4 regions of the Alkalilimnicola ehrlichii MLHE-1 genome follow, and region 3 is predicted to be linked to each of the others. Evidence: predicted binding sites of a transcription regulator. Region 3 holds the regulator's gene; each other region holds the start of a gene.
The links. Region 3 encodes sigma-54, which starts transcription at its own class of promoters, with help from an activator protein. Its sites were predicted from a motif close to TGGCANGNTNCNTGCTT; they were not measured.
Positions count from the first base shown of each region.

Region 1 (4,187 bases), 590 kb from region 3:
TCCACCACCTGCTCGCGGACCCACGACAGGCCGACGCGCTCGATCCAGGGCGCGGTCCGTTCCAGGTAGCGGCCCGTCTCGCGGTAGAGCTGCAGGTAGGCCGCGGCGTACTCCATCACCTCCTCGGCGGTCTCGACCCGGCAGAGCGTGTCGCAGGCGCGCACCTTCACCCCGCCGTTGCCCCCCACCAGGATCTCCCAGCCGGACTCGATGGCCACCACGCCCAGATCCTTGATGCTGGCCTCGGCGCAGTTGCGCGGGCAGCCGGAGACGGCCAGCTTGACCTTGTGGGGCGTCCACGCGCCCCAGCACATCCTTTCCAGGGCGATGCCCAGGCTGGTGGAGTCCTGCACCCCGAAGCGGCACCATTCCGAGCCGACGCAGGTCTTCACCGTACGCAGGGCCTTGCCGTAGGCGTGGCCCGAAACAAAACCCGCCTCCGCGAGTTCGCCCCACATGCCGGGCAGGTCCTCTTTTTTCACGCCCAGCAGATCGATCCGCTGGCCGCCGGTGACCTTCACGGTGGGTACGTCGTAGCGCTCCGCCACCTCGGCGATCTTGCGCAGTTCCGCCGGGGTGGTGGTACCGCCCCACATGCGGGGCACCACCGAGTAGGTGCCGTCCTTCTGGATGTTGGCGTGCATGCGCTCGTTGACCAGGCGCGCCATCTCGTCGTCCTGCGCTTCCTCGGGCCAGGTGGAGATCAGGTAGTAGTTGAGCGCCGGGCGGCACTTGTCGCAGCCATCCGGGGTCTTCCATTCCAACGTGTCGAAGACCTGCTGCAGACAGGTCAGGTGCTGCTCGCGGATAGCCTTACGCACCTGGTCGTGGCTGTGGTCGGTGCAGGCGCAGAGGGGTTTGACCCTGGGCTCGGCGTAGCCGCCGCCCACGGTGGATTGCAGGATCTGCTCCACCAGCCCGGTGCAGGAGCCGCAGGAGGCCGAGGCCTTGGTGTGCGACTGCACCTCCTCCAGGCTGAAAAGCCCCTGCTCCTGGATGGCGTTGACGATGTCGCCTTTGCACACGCCGTTGCAATCGCAGACCTGGGCGTCCATGGGCATGGCCTCGGCATGGCTTTGGCCACCGTGGCCGGCGTCACCCAGGTGGGCTTGGCCGAAGAGCAGACTGTCGCGGAAATCGCTGACCGAGGTGCCGTCCTTGAGCAACTGGAAGTACCAGGCGCCGTCGCTGGTGTCGCCGTAGAGCACGGCGCCCCGGATGCGATCCTCCTGCAGAACCAGCTTCTTGTAGATGCCGCCTGCCGGGTCCTGGTAGACGATGGCCTCCGTGCCTTCGGCCTCGGAAAAGTCGCCGGCGGAGAAAAGATCCACGCCGGTGACCTTGAGCTTGGTGGACGTCACCGAGCCTTCGTAGGCGGCGAAGCCGGCCTCGGCCAGGTGGTTGGCACAGACTTTGGCCTGCTCGAACAGCGGGGCAACGAGGCCGTAGCATTGGCCCCGGTGCTGCACGCACTCGCCCACGGCATAGATACGCGGGTCGAAGGTCTGCATGGTGTCGTTGACCACGATGCCACGCTCGCAGAGGATGCCCGCCGCCTTCGCCAGGTGGATGTTGGGACGGATGCCGGCCGCCATGACCACCAAGTCGGCGGGGATCTCCTCGCCGTCGGCAAAGCGGACCGCCTCCACGCGGTCGTCGCCCAGCAGGGCCTGGGTCTGCGCCTCCAGGCGGAACTCGACACCGCGTTCGCGCAGGGACTGCTCCAGCATGCCTCCGGCCAGGGCATCGAGCTGACGCTCCATGAGGTGGGGGGCCAGGTGCACCACGGTGACCGCCATACCCTGTTGGTGCAGCCCCCATGCCGCCTCGAGGCCCAGCAGTCCGCCGCCGATAACCACCGCGTGGCGATGCTGGCGGCTGGCCTCGAGCATGGCCTCCACGTCGCCGATATCGCGGTAGGCGAGTACCCCGGGCAGGTCATTGCCAGGCACGGGGATGATGAAGGGGTTGGAGCCGGTGGCCAGGAGCAGGCGATCGTAAGGGGTGCGCCGGCCATCGCCACTGATCACCTCGCGGTGCCGGCGGTTGATTTCGGTCACCGGGCAGCCGGTGTGGAGGGTGATTCCGTTCTCCGCATACCATTCGGGCCGGTTGAGCATGATGTCATCCACCGTCTTCTCGCCCGAGAGCAGTGGGGAGAGCATGATGCGGTTGTAATTGCCGTGGGGTTCGGCGCCGAATACGGTGATCTCGTAGCGCTCCGGCGCTACCGCCAGCAACTCCTCCAAGGTCTTGACCCCGGCCATTCCGTTGCCTACCAGTACCAATCGTTCGCGTTGCATCGCTTTTGACCTCCCGGGCCCGTGGCCCGATTCCGCGAAAACAAAAAAGGCGTCCGACGGTCAGCCCCTGATGGGGGGTGATGTCGGACGCCTTTATCCGGGGTGGGCCGTCCTCGGCCCGTTGTGGTGTTCGCCGCGGGCCGCCATTGGCCCAGGGCGCTGCACGCGCCTCAACGATAGATAAGCAAGATTTCGGCCAGAACAAAATATACCAATAAAACGGTGGCATACGATGAAATGTGATCCGGTCGCGGGCGTGGTCCGCACCGAAAGCGTGCGGGGGGCGGACCGGTTGCCCCCGAATGGTCCACGGGGCCGGGCGTTGGGTGAGGTCGTGCCCGGTCACCGCTCAGCAGGTACAATGGCCAGCTTCTTCACGACAGTACACGGACAAAAAACAAACGCATGCTCGATACACGCAAACTGAGACAAGACCCCGAGGGGGTGGCCCGGGCGCTGGCCCGCCGCGGCTACCGGCTGGACGTGGCGCACTACCGGGCGTTGGACGAACGCCGGCGCGAGCTGCAGGTGCGCACTCAGGAACTGCAGAACGAGCGCAACACCCGCTCCAAAGGGATTGGCCAGGCCAAGGCCCGCGGCGAGGACATCGAACCGCTGAAGGCCGAGGTCGCCGATCTGGGCCGGCAATTGGAGGCGGCGAAGGGGGAATTGCAGGCGGTGCAGGACGAGCTCCACGACATCCACGTGGGGATGCCGAACCTGCCGCATCCGGACGTGCCGGAGGGCGAGGACGATAGCGAGAACGTGGAGGTGCGCCGCTGGGGCACGCCGCCAGAGTTCGGGTTTCGGCCCCGCGACCACGTGGAACTGGGCGAGTTACTCGACGGCGGCCTGGATTTTGAAGCGGCGGCCAAGTTGACCGGCGCCCGCTTCGTGGTCATGCGCGGGGCGGTGGCCCGGCTGCACCGGGCCCTCATCCAGTTCATGCTGGATACCCACACCGCCGAGCACGGCTACCAGGAGATCTACGTCCCCTACATGGTCAACCGGGACAGCCTGTTCGGGACCGGTCAGTTGCCCAAATTTGCTGCCGATCTGTTTCACCTCGACGCCGAGCAGGACTACTACCTTATCCCCACCGCCGAGGTGCCGGTCACCAACATGGCCCGGGACGAGATCATCGCCGACGGGCAACTCCCCCTCAAATTCGCCTGCCATACCCCCTGCTTCCGCTCGGAGGCGGGCAGCCATGGCAAGGACACCCGCGGCATGATCCGGCAACACCAGTTCGAGAAGGTGGAGTTGGTGCAGATGGTGCGCCCGGAGGCGTCCTGGGAGGCGCTGGAAGCGCTGACCGGACACGCGGAGACCATACTGCAGCGGTTGGACCTGCCCTACCGGGTGGTGACCCTGTGCACCGGGGACCTGGGCTTCTCCTCGGCCAAGACCTACGACATCGAAGTCTGGCTGCCGGCCCAGGAGACCTACCGGGAGATCTCCTCGTGCAGCAACTTCCTGGATTTCCAGGCCCGTCGCATGCAGGCCCGGTGGCGTAATCCGGAAACCGGTAAACCCGAGCCCCTGCATACCCTCAATGGCTCCGGCCTGGCGGTAGGCCGCTGTCTGGTGGCGATCCTGGAGAATTACCAGGAGGCGGACGGGCGGGTGACCGTGCCCGAGGCGTTGCGCCCCTATATGGGCGGGATCACGCGGCTTTAAGAGCGCTTCTATGCTAATAGCTGATCGCCCCACTGAGGTTCTGGTAAAGCCCGGGGGGCGTTCCTATACTGCCGCCAAGATGGGTGGTCGCGTTAACTCCTAAGCGTAGTCAAGAGCCAAGAAAAATCTCCACGAATGGTTGACGCTATTGGGGAATGCCCGTTGATGGGTAGCGAAATGGACAGCATGAGTAACACATTGCGC
Region 1 is NC_008340.1:1,941,469-1,945,655, reverse strand. It holds gene nirB (nitrite reductase large subunit NirB) at 1-2,303, opposite strand, end outside; gene serS (serine--tRNA ligase) at 2,709-3,983, shown strand.
Region 1: nirB (nitrite reductase large subunit NirB) is a predicted target of sigma-54. The motif match lies at 2,486-2,502, and genes of this name have one in related genera.

Region 2 (4,187 bases), 1.5 Mb from region 3:
AGAAGTAGATGAGCACATTACGACAGAAGATGATGTCGAACCGACCCAGTGAGGCATAGCTGTCGAGCAGGTTATGTAGCTGAAAGCGGGTCCGGCGCTTGACCTCCGGGCGCACCTCCCAGGTGTCGTCACCCACCTCCCGGAAAAAGCGCTGCTGGCGCTCCGGAGTGAGGCCGCGACGGGCGACACTGGCCCGATACCGCCCCTGACGCGCCATCTCGATCATCCGCGGCGCGATATCGGTGCCCAGGATCTCGGCGTCGATCGCCCCCCGGCCCGACTGGTTGAACTCATCCACCGTCATGCTGATGGAATACGCCTCCTGACCGGAGGAGCAGGCCGCGGACCAGATGCGGATGGAGCGCTGACCACGCTCCACGAAGTCGGGCAGGATGCGCTCGCGCAGGACGCGGAAGGGAAAACCATCCCGGAACCACTGGGTCTCGTTGGTGGTCATCGCCTCGACCACCTTGGCACGCAGGGTCGCACCGCCCGGACGGCGCAGCCGTTCGACCAGCTCCCCCAGATCGGAAACCCGCTGATCCGCCATCAGCGGCCCCAGACGACTCGCCACCAGGTACTGCTTGTTGTCGCCCAACACAATGCCGCTGGACGACTCCAGTAACTGGCGGAACGCCTGGTAGTCTTTCTCTTTAATGGCTGAAACGCTCAAGCTCACTCCCTGCGATAGTCACCACCGCGGCAGGGGTGCGTACCGTGTCGGCCGCACCTCAGCGCTGCGTCACCGCCGCAAGGCGGTTCTCCACCCGCGCCGCCAGTTCATTGGAACGGAACTTCGACAGAAAATCGTCCGCCCCCACCTGCTGGACCATCCGCTCGTTAAAGACCCCGGACAACGACGAATGCAGCAGCACATGGAGCCCCTGCAGGGCCTCGTCGGTGCGGATACGGCTGGTCAGCGTGTAGCCGTCCATGCGGGGCATCTCCACGTCGGAGATCACCATCAGGAGCCGGTCGAGCGGTGAGGGGGTCTCCCCCGTCCAGGCCTTGAGCTGTTCCAGCGCCTCCAGGCCGTCCCGCACGGCGGTGCACGCCAACCCCAGGTCCTCCACAGTGTGCACCACCTGCCGGCGGGCGATGACGGAATCGTCCGCCACCAGCACATGCCAGCCCTCCGCGCCCTGCAGTGCCTCGTCCGCGCCGCCCTCCACCTGCCGCGGGTCCAGCCCGCCGGCGGCGTTGAGTTCGGCCAGCACCTTCTCCACATCGATGATCTGCACCATCTTCCCCTCGATGCGGGCGATGGCGGTCAGGTAGGTCTCCCCGGAGCCCTGGGAGGGCGGCGGCAGCACGTCCTCCCACTGCAGGTTCACGATACGGTCCACCCCAGCCACCAGGAAACCCTGCACCGTACGATTGTACTCGGTGACCACCACGTAGCCGCCATCCCCGACATCCAGCGGCGGGCCACCCACGGCCATGCTCAGGTCCAGCACCGGGATGGTCTGGCCACGGATGTGGGCGATGCCTCGGGCCACCGGGTGGCTCTGGGGGACCCGGCTCAGGCGCGGCGCGGGGATGACCTCCCGCACCTTGAAGACGTTGATGCCGTAGCGCTGGGCGCCGCCGAAATGGAACAGCAACAACTCCATGCGGTTGCGTCCCGCCAGCTGCGTGCGCTGATCGACTGCGTGCAAAATCTGCGACATGACTCCCCCGGTGGCTACAGGACGCCGGTCCAACCCTGGCCTTTGGCATCGGTCGCGGGGCCCGAAACTTGAGGCCCCCGCCCCGGCCCGCCGGCATGCGGGCGGCGAAGGGCCACGGCCCTATTCCACCATAGGTTTTAGTGAATAGGAATGATCGCGGCCACCGAGTGCCCTGGCATGAATCCTGCTGTCACCCTGCACCACCCCAGTCCCCCACAGGGTTCATTGACGGAGCAGCCACAATGCCCAGGCACACCGTGTCGCCCCGGACAATCGGGCTATTGCTGACAGCCATTTTTTTGACGGCCAGCGGTCCCGTGCAGGCGGAGCGCCAGTCGCTCGACGACATCCGGTCCACCGCTGCTACTTGGGTCGAGGGGCAATTTACCGGGCTCGGTGACGAGCTGGAGATCACCATCGGACGGCTGGACCCGCGCCTGCGGCTGCACCCCTGTGACGGCGCCCTGGAGGCGTTTTCTCCCCACGATAATCGGGGTGTTGGCAATCTCACCGTGGGCGTGCGCTGCACCGGCACCCAGCCCTGGACGGTCTATGTCAGCGCCCGGGTGGATACCCAGGTGGAGGTCCTCGTGGCCGCCCGTCCGCTGCGCCGAGGCGAACGCCTGAGGGCCGACAGTGTGACCACCGAGCGCCGCCAGCTCGCCTCACTGCACCGCCCCTACGAGACCGAAGCCGAGCATCTCATCGGCAAGGAGCTGCGCCGATCGCTGCGCCGGGGCGATCTGATTGCCGGCAACGCGCTGGCCGCACCGCAGCTCGTGCAGCGCGGTCGCAGTGTCACGCTGCGCGCGGGCGGCGGCAGGGTGCAGGTGACCGGCCAGGGCAAGGCATTGGAGAGCGGCGTGCTGGGCGATATCGTGCGGGTCGAGGCGGGCAGCTCCGGGCGAGTGGTCGAGGGCCGGGTGGCCGGCGAATCCCTGGTGGAGGTCGGTCGGTGAGGGGCATCGCCACCGGCACGGTTTTCGCATATTCTCAAATCAGCGATAGCCGGCTAAAGTTTCCGGACGATCGGCCGATTGACTATCCAGAGTGACCGCTCAGCCCCACCCCGGGCAACGCTGAGTCAAGATTCTGGACGGAGAGAGCACAATGACGGATCCCATCAACAACGGCAACCGGCTCCCGGCCACCCCGGGACTGACCCCGGGCAATGCCGGCAAGGCAGGTGGCAGCACCCGGCAGGACGGCGCCGGCGAGCGGTCATCGGCTGCCGGCGAGCGCCCCGCCGCCGACCAGGCCGCGGTCTCCGACCGGCTGCAGGCCGTGCGCCAGCAGATCGACGCCACCCCGGAGGTGAACCGGGAGCGGGTCGATGCGCTGAAAGAGCGCATCGCCAACGGCGAGTATCCGGTGGATGCGGAGCGGATCGCCAGCCGCATGGTGGAACTGGAGAACCTCCTGAACGACTGACCGGGCGGCAGGCCGCCCCCGGCACCGTGAGGACGACGGCTTATGACCGACTCTGACCAGGATGACCGCCTCCGTGACAGCCTGCAACGCTGCCAGGAGTGTGCGCACACGGTCATGGCGGTGCTCGAACGGGAGCGCGGCCTGCTGGAGCAGCGCGACCCCGAGGGCCTTACCGCGTTGATGCCCGAGAAGCTGGAGGCGCTGGCGACGCTGGAAGCGGCGGAGCGCCAGCGCGCGGAGGCGGCCTGGGCGCTGGGCTATGCGCCGGACCCGGAGGGCATGCGCCGTCTGCTGCGCGAGCGGTCGGACGCCGGCCTGGAGGCGGAGTGGCAGGCCCTGACCCGCCAGTTGCAGGCACTACAGCGCAGCAACGAGGCCAACGGCCGGTTGATCCACCGCAGCCTGGAGCAGACCGCCGGCATCCTTGCCATCCTGACCGGGGCCCCCGCCCAGGGGGTCACCTACGGGCGGGACGGCGCCCAAGGGGGCGCCGGGCCCGGGCGATGCATCACCAGCGCCTGACGACCGGCGCCGTGGCCGGGCCGGTCGCCCAGCGCGCCGGCTTTGGGGCGGACCGGGGCGAACGTGCGGAACGGGCGATCACCACACTCAGCTAAACCGCCCGATCGTAGCGGCAGCAAACAGGAAGCCCCCGATGGCGTAGCCACCGGGGGCTTCCTGTTGACGGGGCCCGCCGGAGGCAACACCCCGGCGGACGGGCACCCGCCGCCTTACTTCACCTTTTCCTTGATGCGGGCAGACTTGCCGCTGCGCTCGCGCAGGTAGTAAAGCTTGGCGCGGCGCACGTCACCCCGGCGCTTGACCTTCACGCTCTCGATGATCGGGCTGTAGGTCTGGAAGACGCGCTCGACGCCCTCACCATGGGAGACCTTGCGCACCGTGAAGGCACTGTTGATGCCGCGGTTGCGCTTGGCAATCACCACGCCCTCGAAGGCCTGCAGACGCTCACGACCGCCTTCCTTCACCCAGACCTGGACGGTCACGGTGTCGCCGGGACCGAACTCGGGAATCTTGGCCTCGCGGGCCGCCATCTGCTCCTTGTCGAGCTGCTCGATGATGTTCATG
Region 2 is NC_008340.1:1,006,848-1,011,034, reverse strand. It holds gene MLG_RS04600 (CheR family methyltransferase) at 1-679, opposite strand, end outside; gene MLG_RS04595 (chemotaxis protein) at 732-1,670, opposite strand; gene flgA (flagellar basal body P-ring formation chaperone FlgA) at 1,952-2,629, shown strand; gene flgM (flagellar biosynthesis anti-sigma factor FlgM) at 2,781-3,101, shown strand; gene MLG_RS04580 (flagella synthesis protein FlgN) at 3,144-3,623, shown strand; gene rplS (50S ribosomal protein L19) at 3,833-4,186, opposite strand.
Region 2: flgA (flagellar basal body P-ring formation chaperone FlgA) is a predicted target of sigma-54. The motif match lies at 1,844-1,860, and genes of this name have one in related genera.

Region 3 (4,187 bases):
GGCGCGCGCCCGCAGTGGTGCCAGCAGAGCCTCCTCGCGGGCGATGGCGTCGGCCAGCGCGGCGTCACCGTCGCTGAGCGGGTGGCGCCGGCGGGTCTCACTGAACCGGGTGATCAGGGTCTCGCGGCTGGCAAATAGAAAGAGCACCTCGCTGTTCAGGCCCAGTGCCTGCAGCTCGTCCAGGATCGCCGGGATGCGGTCCAGGTCCTCCGGGCGGTTGCGGGCGTCGATACCCACGGCGTAGCGGCCGCCGCCGGCGGGGCAGGTGTCATTGACGTGTCGGGCGAAGGCGCTGAGCAACCCAATGGGCAGGTTGTCGATGCAGTACCAGCCCTGGTCCTCGAGCGTGTGCAGGGCCACGCTCTTCCCCGACCCGGACAGGCCGCTGATGATGATCAACCGGATGCTCTTCATGAAGATGGTGCTCCGCCCACCGACCGCCGCTCGGGGCGGTCGGTGTTAGCCGGCCGTTTCGCTGCCCTGCCACTCCGATAGCAGCCGGTGCAGGCGTGTGGGGTCTGTGGTGGCGCGAAGCTGTTCGCACAGGCCGCTGTCGCTGAACATCTCCGCCAGGTCGGCGAGGATCTGCAGATGCTCGTCGGTGAAGTGCTCGGGGACCACCAGCGCAAACAGCAGATCCACCGGCTCCCGGTCGAAGGCGTCGAAGTCCACCCCCTGGTCGAGGCGGATCATGGCACCCCGCGCCTGCTCGATGCCCTCCATGCGGGCGTGGGGCAGGGCAACGCCGTGGCCCAGGCCGGTGCTGCCCAGCCGTTCCCGCGCCACCAGCCGGTCGAAGACCTGGGTGGAGGCCAGTGTGGTGTCATCCGCAGTCAGCAGGTCGCTGAGTTGTTCCAGCACGCGCTTCTTGCTGCTGACCTCGGCGTCGCAACGGATGCGGTCCGGAGTGATGAGTTCGGCGATTTTCATGGTGTCGTTCAGCCCGGGGCCGGTGACCGCGACGGCGGTCACCGGCCGATGGTTGAGTGTCTACTCCGCGGCCCCTGCGCCCGCTCCCGCCTTCTGAGCAGCCCCCTCGCGGCGGTGGTGGTCGGTGACCTTCTCCTTGTGCTTGACCAATTGGCGGTCAAGCTTGTCGATCATGCCGTCGATGGCGGCGTACATGTCTTCGTCGGTGGTCTCCGCGTGCAGCCGGTTGCCGCTGATCAGCAGATTGGCCTCGGCCTTCTGCCGGAGTTTTTCCACCGAGAGGATCACGTGGCTGTCCACCACGTTATCGAAATGGCGCTCCAGGCGCTGGAATTTCTCCCGTACATAGGCCTTCAGGGCATCCGTGACATCCACGTGGTGACCGGTGATCTGTATTTGCATGCCGCCTCCTTTCAACGTTGCGATTCAGGCCAGTCGCTTGCGCTCTGACGAGGACGCGATGGCCATAGCCTCACGATACTTGGCTACGGTCCGTCTTGCCACGTTTATGCCCTCCTCCTGGAGGATATTGGCAATACGACTGTCACTGAGTGGTTTGGTGGGGTTCTCATCGGCGATCAGACGCCGGATGCGGGCACGGATGGCGGTGGCGGAGCACTCGCCGCCGTCCACCGTCTGCACATGGCTGGAGAAGAAGTACTTGAACTCCAGGGTGCCCCGCGGGGTGTGCATGTACTTGCGGGTGGTGATCCGGGAGATGGTGGACTCGTGCATGTCCACCGCCTCGGCCACCTCGCGCAGGACCAACGGCTGCATGGCCTCTTCGCCGTGGTCGAAGTAGCCCTGCTGGCGCTCGACGATGCAGCGGGCGACCTTGAGCAGGGTGTCGTTGCGGCTAAGCAGGCTCTTGATGAACCAGCGCGCCTCCTGCAGGTGGTTGCGCAGGGTGGTGTTGTCGCTGCTGTTGTCGGCGCGTTTGATCAGGCTGGCGTAATAGCTGTTGACCCGCAGCCGGGGGGCGGTCGCGGGATTGAGCTCCACCTGCCAGCGGCCGTCGCTGCGCCGGACCACCACGTCGGGGACCACGTACTGGGTCTCGTCGCCACCGATTTGCGAGCCCGGCCGCGGATCGAGGGTCTGGATCAGGCCCAGGACCTCGCGAAGCTGGTCCTGATTGAGCTTCATGCGCCGACAGAGTTGGGCGTACTGGCGCTGTACCAGCATGTCCAGGTGCAGATCCACCAGGCGCCGGGCCTCGGGCAGCAGTGGGGTGTCCGGCGGCAGCTGCTCGAGCTGGATGAGCAGCGCCTCACGCGGATCGCGGGCGGCCACGCCCACCGGGTCGAAGTGCTGGATGCGCCGGAGCACCGCCTCGACCTCATCGGGCTCCACGGCCCACTCCGCCGGCAGGGCGGAGATCAACTCCTCGATGCCGGCGCCCAGGTAGCCGTCGTCGCGCACGGAGTCGATGATGACCTGTGCGATGGCCGCGTCCCGATCGGTGAAGGGGGTGAGCTCCGCCTGCCAGGTCAGGTGGTCGTGCAGGGTTTCACCGCCACCGGAGCGGTTGGCGTAGGGGTCGCGGTCCTCGTCCTCGCTGTCCGGCTGGCTCCAGGGGGTGCTGCCGTCGTAGATGTCATCCCAATTGGAGTCCAGCGGCAGGTCCTCGGGGATGTCGGCCTGCTCCTGGGCGGCGGTCTCCTCGCCCGCGGTCCCGGCCTCGGTGGCCTCCTCGGTGCTGGCCTCGTCCCCGCGCTCGCCCTCCGTGTCCTGGGTCTCGCCCTCTTCGGTGCGCTGTTCGGTCTCCTGCTGGTCCTCTTCGGCGAGTTCCAGCATGACGTTGGACTCGAGCTGCTGCTGGATCTCCATCTGCAGATCCAGGGTGGAGAGCTGCAGCAGGCGGATGGCCTGTTGCAGCTGTGGCGTCATAGTGAGTTGCTGCCCGAGTCGAAGTTGCAGCGATTGTTTCATGACCGTTGCCAAAGGGGGTGCCCCCCATCCGGTTCTTTTGAAGTGTGAATGCGATGTCTTGTCATGGATCTCTTTAATCGTCGCCGCCCGATGGCGTCGGAAGCGACCCGTCACGCGGGTCTGGATGCCCCTAGTTTACAGCGGAATGGCGCCTATAGCCGAAAATGCTCGCCCAGGTAGACCTCGCGCACCGCCTGGTTGGCGAGGACCTCCTCCGCGCTGCCGCGGGCGATGACCCGGCCCTGGCTGAGGATGTAGGCCCGTTCCACGATGCCCAGGGTCTCACGGACGTTGTGATCGGTGATCAGTACACCGATGCCGCGCTCGGTGAGCTGCCGGATGATGTGCTGAATATCGACCACCGAGATGGGGTCGACGCCGGCGAAGGGCTCGTCGAGCAGGATAAACTGCGGGTTGGCGGCCAGGGCCCGGGCGATCTCCACCCGCCGGCGCTCGCCGCCGGAGAGGCTGATGCCGGACTGGTCTGCCAGGTGCGGCACATGGAATTCGTCCAGGAGTTGTTGTAGCTGCTCCCTTCGGGCCCGACGGTCCAGGTCCGGTCGGGTCTCCAGGATGGCCATGATGTTCTGGGCCACGGTCATCTTGCGAAAGACCGAGGCCTCCTGGGGCAGGTAGCCGATGCCCTTGCGGGCGCGGGCGTGCATCGGCAGGGCAGTGATGTCCTCGCCGTTGAGCAGGATCTGACCGCCATCGGCCCGCACCAGGCCCACCACCATGTAGAAGCAGGTGGTCTTGCCGGCGCCGTTGGGCCCCAGCAGGCCGACGATCTCACCGGCATCCACGGTGAGTGAGGCCTCCTCGACCACGGTGCGGCCGCGATAGCGCTTGACCAGCGATTTGGCCTCCAGGCGGCTCATTCCTCGTCCCGCTCCTCCGCCGGGTAGAAGATGGTGCGGGTGCGCCGGTCCTCCCGGCCCTCGACCACTGCCTCCTGGGTCTCCAGATTGACGCGGATCTCGTCGCCGGACATGCGGTTCTCCCGCTGCCAGAGTTCGGCCCCTCCGGACAGGTGCAGGCGCTGCGGCCCGCGACTGTGGTACTCCATGCGCGGGGCTTCGGCATGCACCGTGTCGGTTTGCCCCGGGGGCAGTTGCTCGTAGGTGGCCGGGCCGCCCGCCACCTCCACCCGGTCCAGAACGCGGCGCCCCTCCACGTCGCGGGTGTGCACAACCATGCGATCGCCGGTGATGACCAGGCTGCCCTGGGTCAACACGACAGCGCCGGTGTAGGTGCTGATGCCGCGGACGTTGTCGATCTCGGCGCGGTCGGCCTCCAGATCAATGGGCCGGTCGCGGTCGGGGGTA
Region 3 is NC_008340.1:2,531,465-2,535,651, reverse strand. It holds gene rapZ (RNase adapter RapZ) at 1-405, opposite strand, end outside; gene ptsN (PTS IIA-like nitrogen regulatory protein PtsN) at 460-930, opposite strand; gene hpf (ribosome hibernation-promoting factor, HPF/YfiA family) at 991-1,332, opposite strand; gene MLG_RS11300 (RNA polymerase factor sigma-54) at 1,357-2,862, opposite strand; gene lptB (LPS export ABC transporter ATP-binding protein) at 3,015-3,740, opposite strand; gene lptA (lipopolysaccharide transport periplasmic protein LptA) at 3,737-4,187, opposite strand, start outside.

Region 4 (4,187 bases), 1.3 Mb from region 3:
CAGGGTGGCGAAGCCGGGCGTCTCACCGGTATCCACGCTGTAGATGGTGCCGAAGCCCTCATGGATTCTGTCCTGGCGCTCCACCGCCCGGACCACACCGCCGGCGAACCAGCGGCCGTCGTCGTAGTCCAGGCTGAGCGTGCCCTCCAGGGGCGGGGTCTGGGCCAGCGGCTCGTTGTCGCTGTCGTTGTCCGCACGCACCCAGGCGAGCGTGGTGGTGGAGGAGAGCGTCGGGCTGAAGCGGTAGGTCAGGTCCGCCTCCAGGCCGTAATGGCTGGCACTGATATTACGGGCATCGGGGTCGCCGGACTCGGCACCGACCAGGATGTAGTTGCTGAACTCGCCGTAAAAGGCGGACAGTGTGGCGTTCACCCGCGTGCCCCGCCACTGGACGCCGGCATCCAACTGGGTCAGACGTTCGGTCTCCAGGTCGAAGTCCTTCATCCGCTCCCAGAAGTCCGGGGCGCGCTCCGCGGCACCCACACCGATGTTGAGGGTGAGGGGCAGGTCGGCCAAATCTCGCTCGTAGCGGGCGAAGCCACTCCAGAGGGTGTTGCGGTCCGTGGTACCCGGAGTAGCGCCCCCATACATGGATTCGGCCTCGGCCCGGTTGCGATCGATCCGGGCGCCGAAGAAGACATAGTCGCGAGCCGTCAGCCCATGTTCTAACTCCGCATACATCCCGTAGTCGCGGAACTCCGCAGTATCGTTCCGGGAATAATCAGTGCTCAGCACCTCCTGCAGGGTGTTGGCACCCCCCATGGTGGTCCGGCGGCCCCGACCGTGCTCGTCCTCGGTGTAGTCCAGGCCGACGGTCAACCAGGTCTGTTCCGCCAGCACCAGCTCGGCATCCACTTTGGCGCCGGTGGTGCGCCGGTCCGGGAAGCTCACCGTCTGCTGAGGGGCGCTGCGCATGCGGAAGTTGTCCATCACGTGGTCCACATAGCTGTAGAACGCCTTGAACTCCACCGCGTCCAGCCAGGGGGTGAGGGCCTCGCGGCGGGCGGTGAGACTGTAGCCCGTCCGGTCGAAGGTGGTGCCGTCCATCATCCGGTCGCCGTAGGCTGCCTCGGCGTCACTGCGCTCGTAGGCGAACTCCAGGTTGGTGAATTCATCCGGCGTCCAGCCGAGGATGCCGGTCCCGCTCCAGCGCTCGAACTGCGAGTGCAGCTTGTCGCCGTCACCGTCCCGGTAGTCGTCCTGTTTGGAGATCGTGCCGATGATGCGAGCGTAGCCCTCGCTGCTGCCGGCGGTCACGTCGGCCATCAGATCGGTGCGGTCGAAACGGCCCACCGTCATGCTGGCGTGGCCGGTGACGGTGGGCTCATCGAATCGCTGCGGGTCCCGCTGGAAGTCCACCACCCCGGCCGGTGCGGCACCGTAGCGGACCGTCTGCGGCCCCTTGAAAATGCGCACCCGGTCGTAGCTCTCCGGGTAGATATAGGCGGTGGGCGGGTCCATCCGCTGGCCGCAGCCGCCGAGCACCGGATGGCCGTCCATCAGGATGTTCAGGCGGCCACCCCCCTGGCCGCGCAGCTCCGGGTCGCCGCTGGTGCCCCCCTTACGGCTGGTGGTGAACCCGGGAATGGACTTGAGGAAACTGCCACCGTCCTGGGCCGGCAGCGGCAGGCGGGCCTGGCGCGGATCGGTCTCCAGTTCGCCGGGGCTCGTCATTACCGGCGCGGTGATCACAATGGGGGCCAGGTGGCCGTGGCCACCGGCGTGCGTCTGCGGCGGGGTACCCAGCAGCCCGGCACCGGTGATGGCGCCCAGGGCGATGAAGTAGGTTGCATGGCGGGTGCGCGATGACGCTGGCATATCGTTTTGCTCCTGATTTTATTTGCTGCGCGGGATGGGTTGATTGGGCTATCCAGAGCAAGAAGCACGCCGGCGCTGGGTTTTTCCCAACACCCTGAATAATCACGCTGTTTTCTTTGGAACGGGACTGACTATCATCCCGGCCCCCGGCGGGGTGTGTTATTTCACACAGCCGCGTGGCAAATACCCGGGTGGCGGCCTGCCGTGGCGGTCAACGCCCCCGGTTGCAGCCGTCGCCCTGGCAGCGCAGCATGAGGACAATGCGTAAAGGAGGTGGGACCATGCAGTACCTGCACACCATGGTGCGTGTCAGCGATCTCGATGCGTCACTGGATTTCTACTGCAACAAGCTCGGGCTGGTGGAGATCAGCCGTAAGGAGAGCGAAAAGGGGCGTTTTACCCTGGTCTTCCTGGCGGCCCCGGACGACGAGGCGCGGGCGCGCAGCGCGGACAAGGCGCCGATGTTGGAGCTGACCTACAACTGGGACCCGGAGACCTATACCGGTGGCCGCAACTTCGGCCACCTGGCCTTCCGGGTGCCGGATATCTATGGGCTGTGCCAGCGGTTGATGGACAGCGGCGTCACCATCAACCGGCCGCCCCGGGACGGCCACATGGCCTTCGTCCGCTCGCCGGATGGCATCTCCATTGAGCTGCTGCAGGCGGGTGAGGCGCTGCCGCCCAAAGAGCCCTGGGCCTCCATGGCGAACACCGGCACGTGGTAGGTCGGCTGCACCGTCCCGGGCGTCAGCTGCGCTTGGCAAGACGGATTGCGCTCGCTACAATCAAGAATGATTCTTAAACGCAATTCAATAAGGGGGCTTGCCGGATGAAGGCGTGGAAGCTGGTGACTGTGGCCCTGTTGCCGTTCGTATTGATGGCTTGCGGCGGCGGCAACGCCGCCGAGGGGGAGCGCCCCCGGGTGGTGGCGACCTTCTCCATCCTCGGGGACCTGACCCGTGAAGTGGCGGGGGATGATGTCGACCTCACGGTATTGACACCCATCGGTGCCGAGGTCCACGAGTGGGAGTTGAGCCCCAATAACTTCATGGCGTTGGAGCGCGCCGACCTGGTGCTGTACAACGGTTATCAACTGGAGCAGTGGATGGGCCAGGTGGCGGCCACGGTCGCTGAGGGGGTGCCAATGGTGCCGGTGGCCGAGCGCAGCGGCCACGACACCCTGCCGATTGTCACCGGGGATTATGAGGGCGACCCCGACCCTCATCTGTGGATGGATCCACGCGCTGCCGCCGGTTACGCCCGGGCCATTGGCCGGGCCCTGGGTGAGGTGCACCCGGAGCGGGCGGACGCCTTTGAAGAGCGGGCCGAAGACCTGGCCGGGCGTCTGCTGGATCTGCACACCGAACTGACCGAGGCCTTGTCGGCCGTCCCCGAGGAACGTCGGCTGCTGATCACCAGTGAGGCGGCCTTCGTCTACTTTGCCGACGCCTATGGGTTTGTCCATGACGGCGTCTGGGGCACCAACGCGGAGACCGAGGGCTCCCCGCGCCAGATCATGCGCATCGTCGACCTGGTACGGCAGAAGAATCCGGGTGCCGTATTTTGGGAAAGCACGATCTCCGATCGCCATGTGCGCAGTGTCGCCGAGGACACCGGGGTCGATGTCGCCGGGCCGCTTTATGTGGATTCGCTGGGCGGGGCGGGCAGCGGGGCAGAAGATTATTTCTCGCTGATGCGTCACAATGTGCGGCTTATCAAGGAGTCGCTGTCGGAGCTGTAAGCGTGATCGAGCCCCCCTCCGGGAAAATCGTCGCCCCGGCCGCGGTGGAAGCTGAAAAGCTGTACGCGGCCTATGAGGGTGAGCCGGTGCTAGCGCATGTGGATGTGCGCCTGCCGGCCGGGCAGTGGACGGCGATCATCGGACCCAACGGGGCGGGTAAGTCCACGCTGTTCCGGATCCTGGTTGGCTCCATGCGCCCGGTGCGTGGCCGGGTCACCGTGCTTGGCGATACGCCCGCCCGTAAGCGCCGGCAGGGCGCGGTGGCCTATATGGCGCAACAGGAGGCCATTGAGTGGGACTTCCCGATATCGGTGCGGGACGCGGTATTGACGGGGCGTTACGGCCACATGCGCGGCGACCCCGCCTGGCGCCGCCTCATGCCACCGCGTTTTGTCCACCCTCGTCACTGGGTTGCGGTGGACGAGGCGCTGGCGGCGGTGGACATGACTGCTTATGCCGAGCGCCCCATCGGCGCCTTGTCCGGTGGTCAGAAGAAGCGCGTGCTGCTGGCGCGAGCCCTGGCCCAGCGGGCCGAGGTGCTGCTGCTGGACGAGCCGCTGGCGGGGGTGGATGCCGCCAGCGAGGCCCTGATCCTCGACGTGCTCGCCCGGGAGCGTGCCGCCGGCCG
Region 4 is NC_008340.1:1,188,734-1,192,920, forward strand. It holds gene MLG_RS05330 (TonB-dependent copper receptor) at 1-1,818, opposite strand, end outside; gene MLG_RS05335 (VOC family protein) at 2,100-2,543, shown strand; gene MLG_RS05340 (metal ABC transporter substrate-binding protein) at 2,648-3,559, shown strand; gene MLG_RS05345 (metal ABC transporter ATP-binding protein) at 3,562-4,187, shown strand, end outside.
Region 4: MLG_RS05330 (TonB-dependent copper receptor) is a predicted target of sigma-54. The motif match lies at 1,874-1,890, and genes of this name have one in related genera.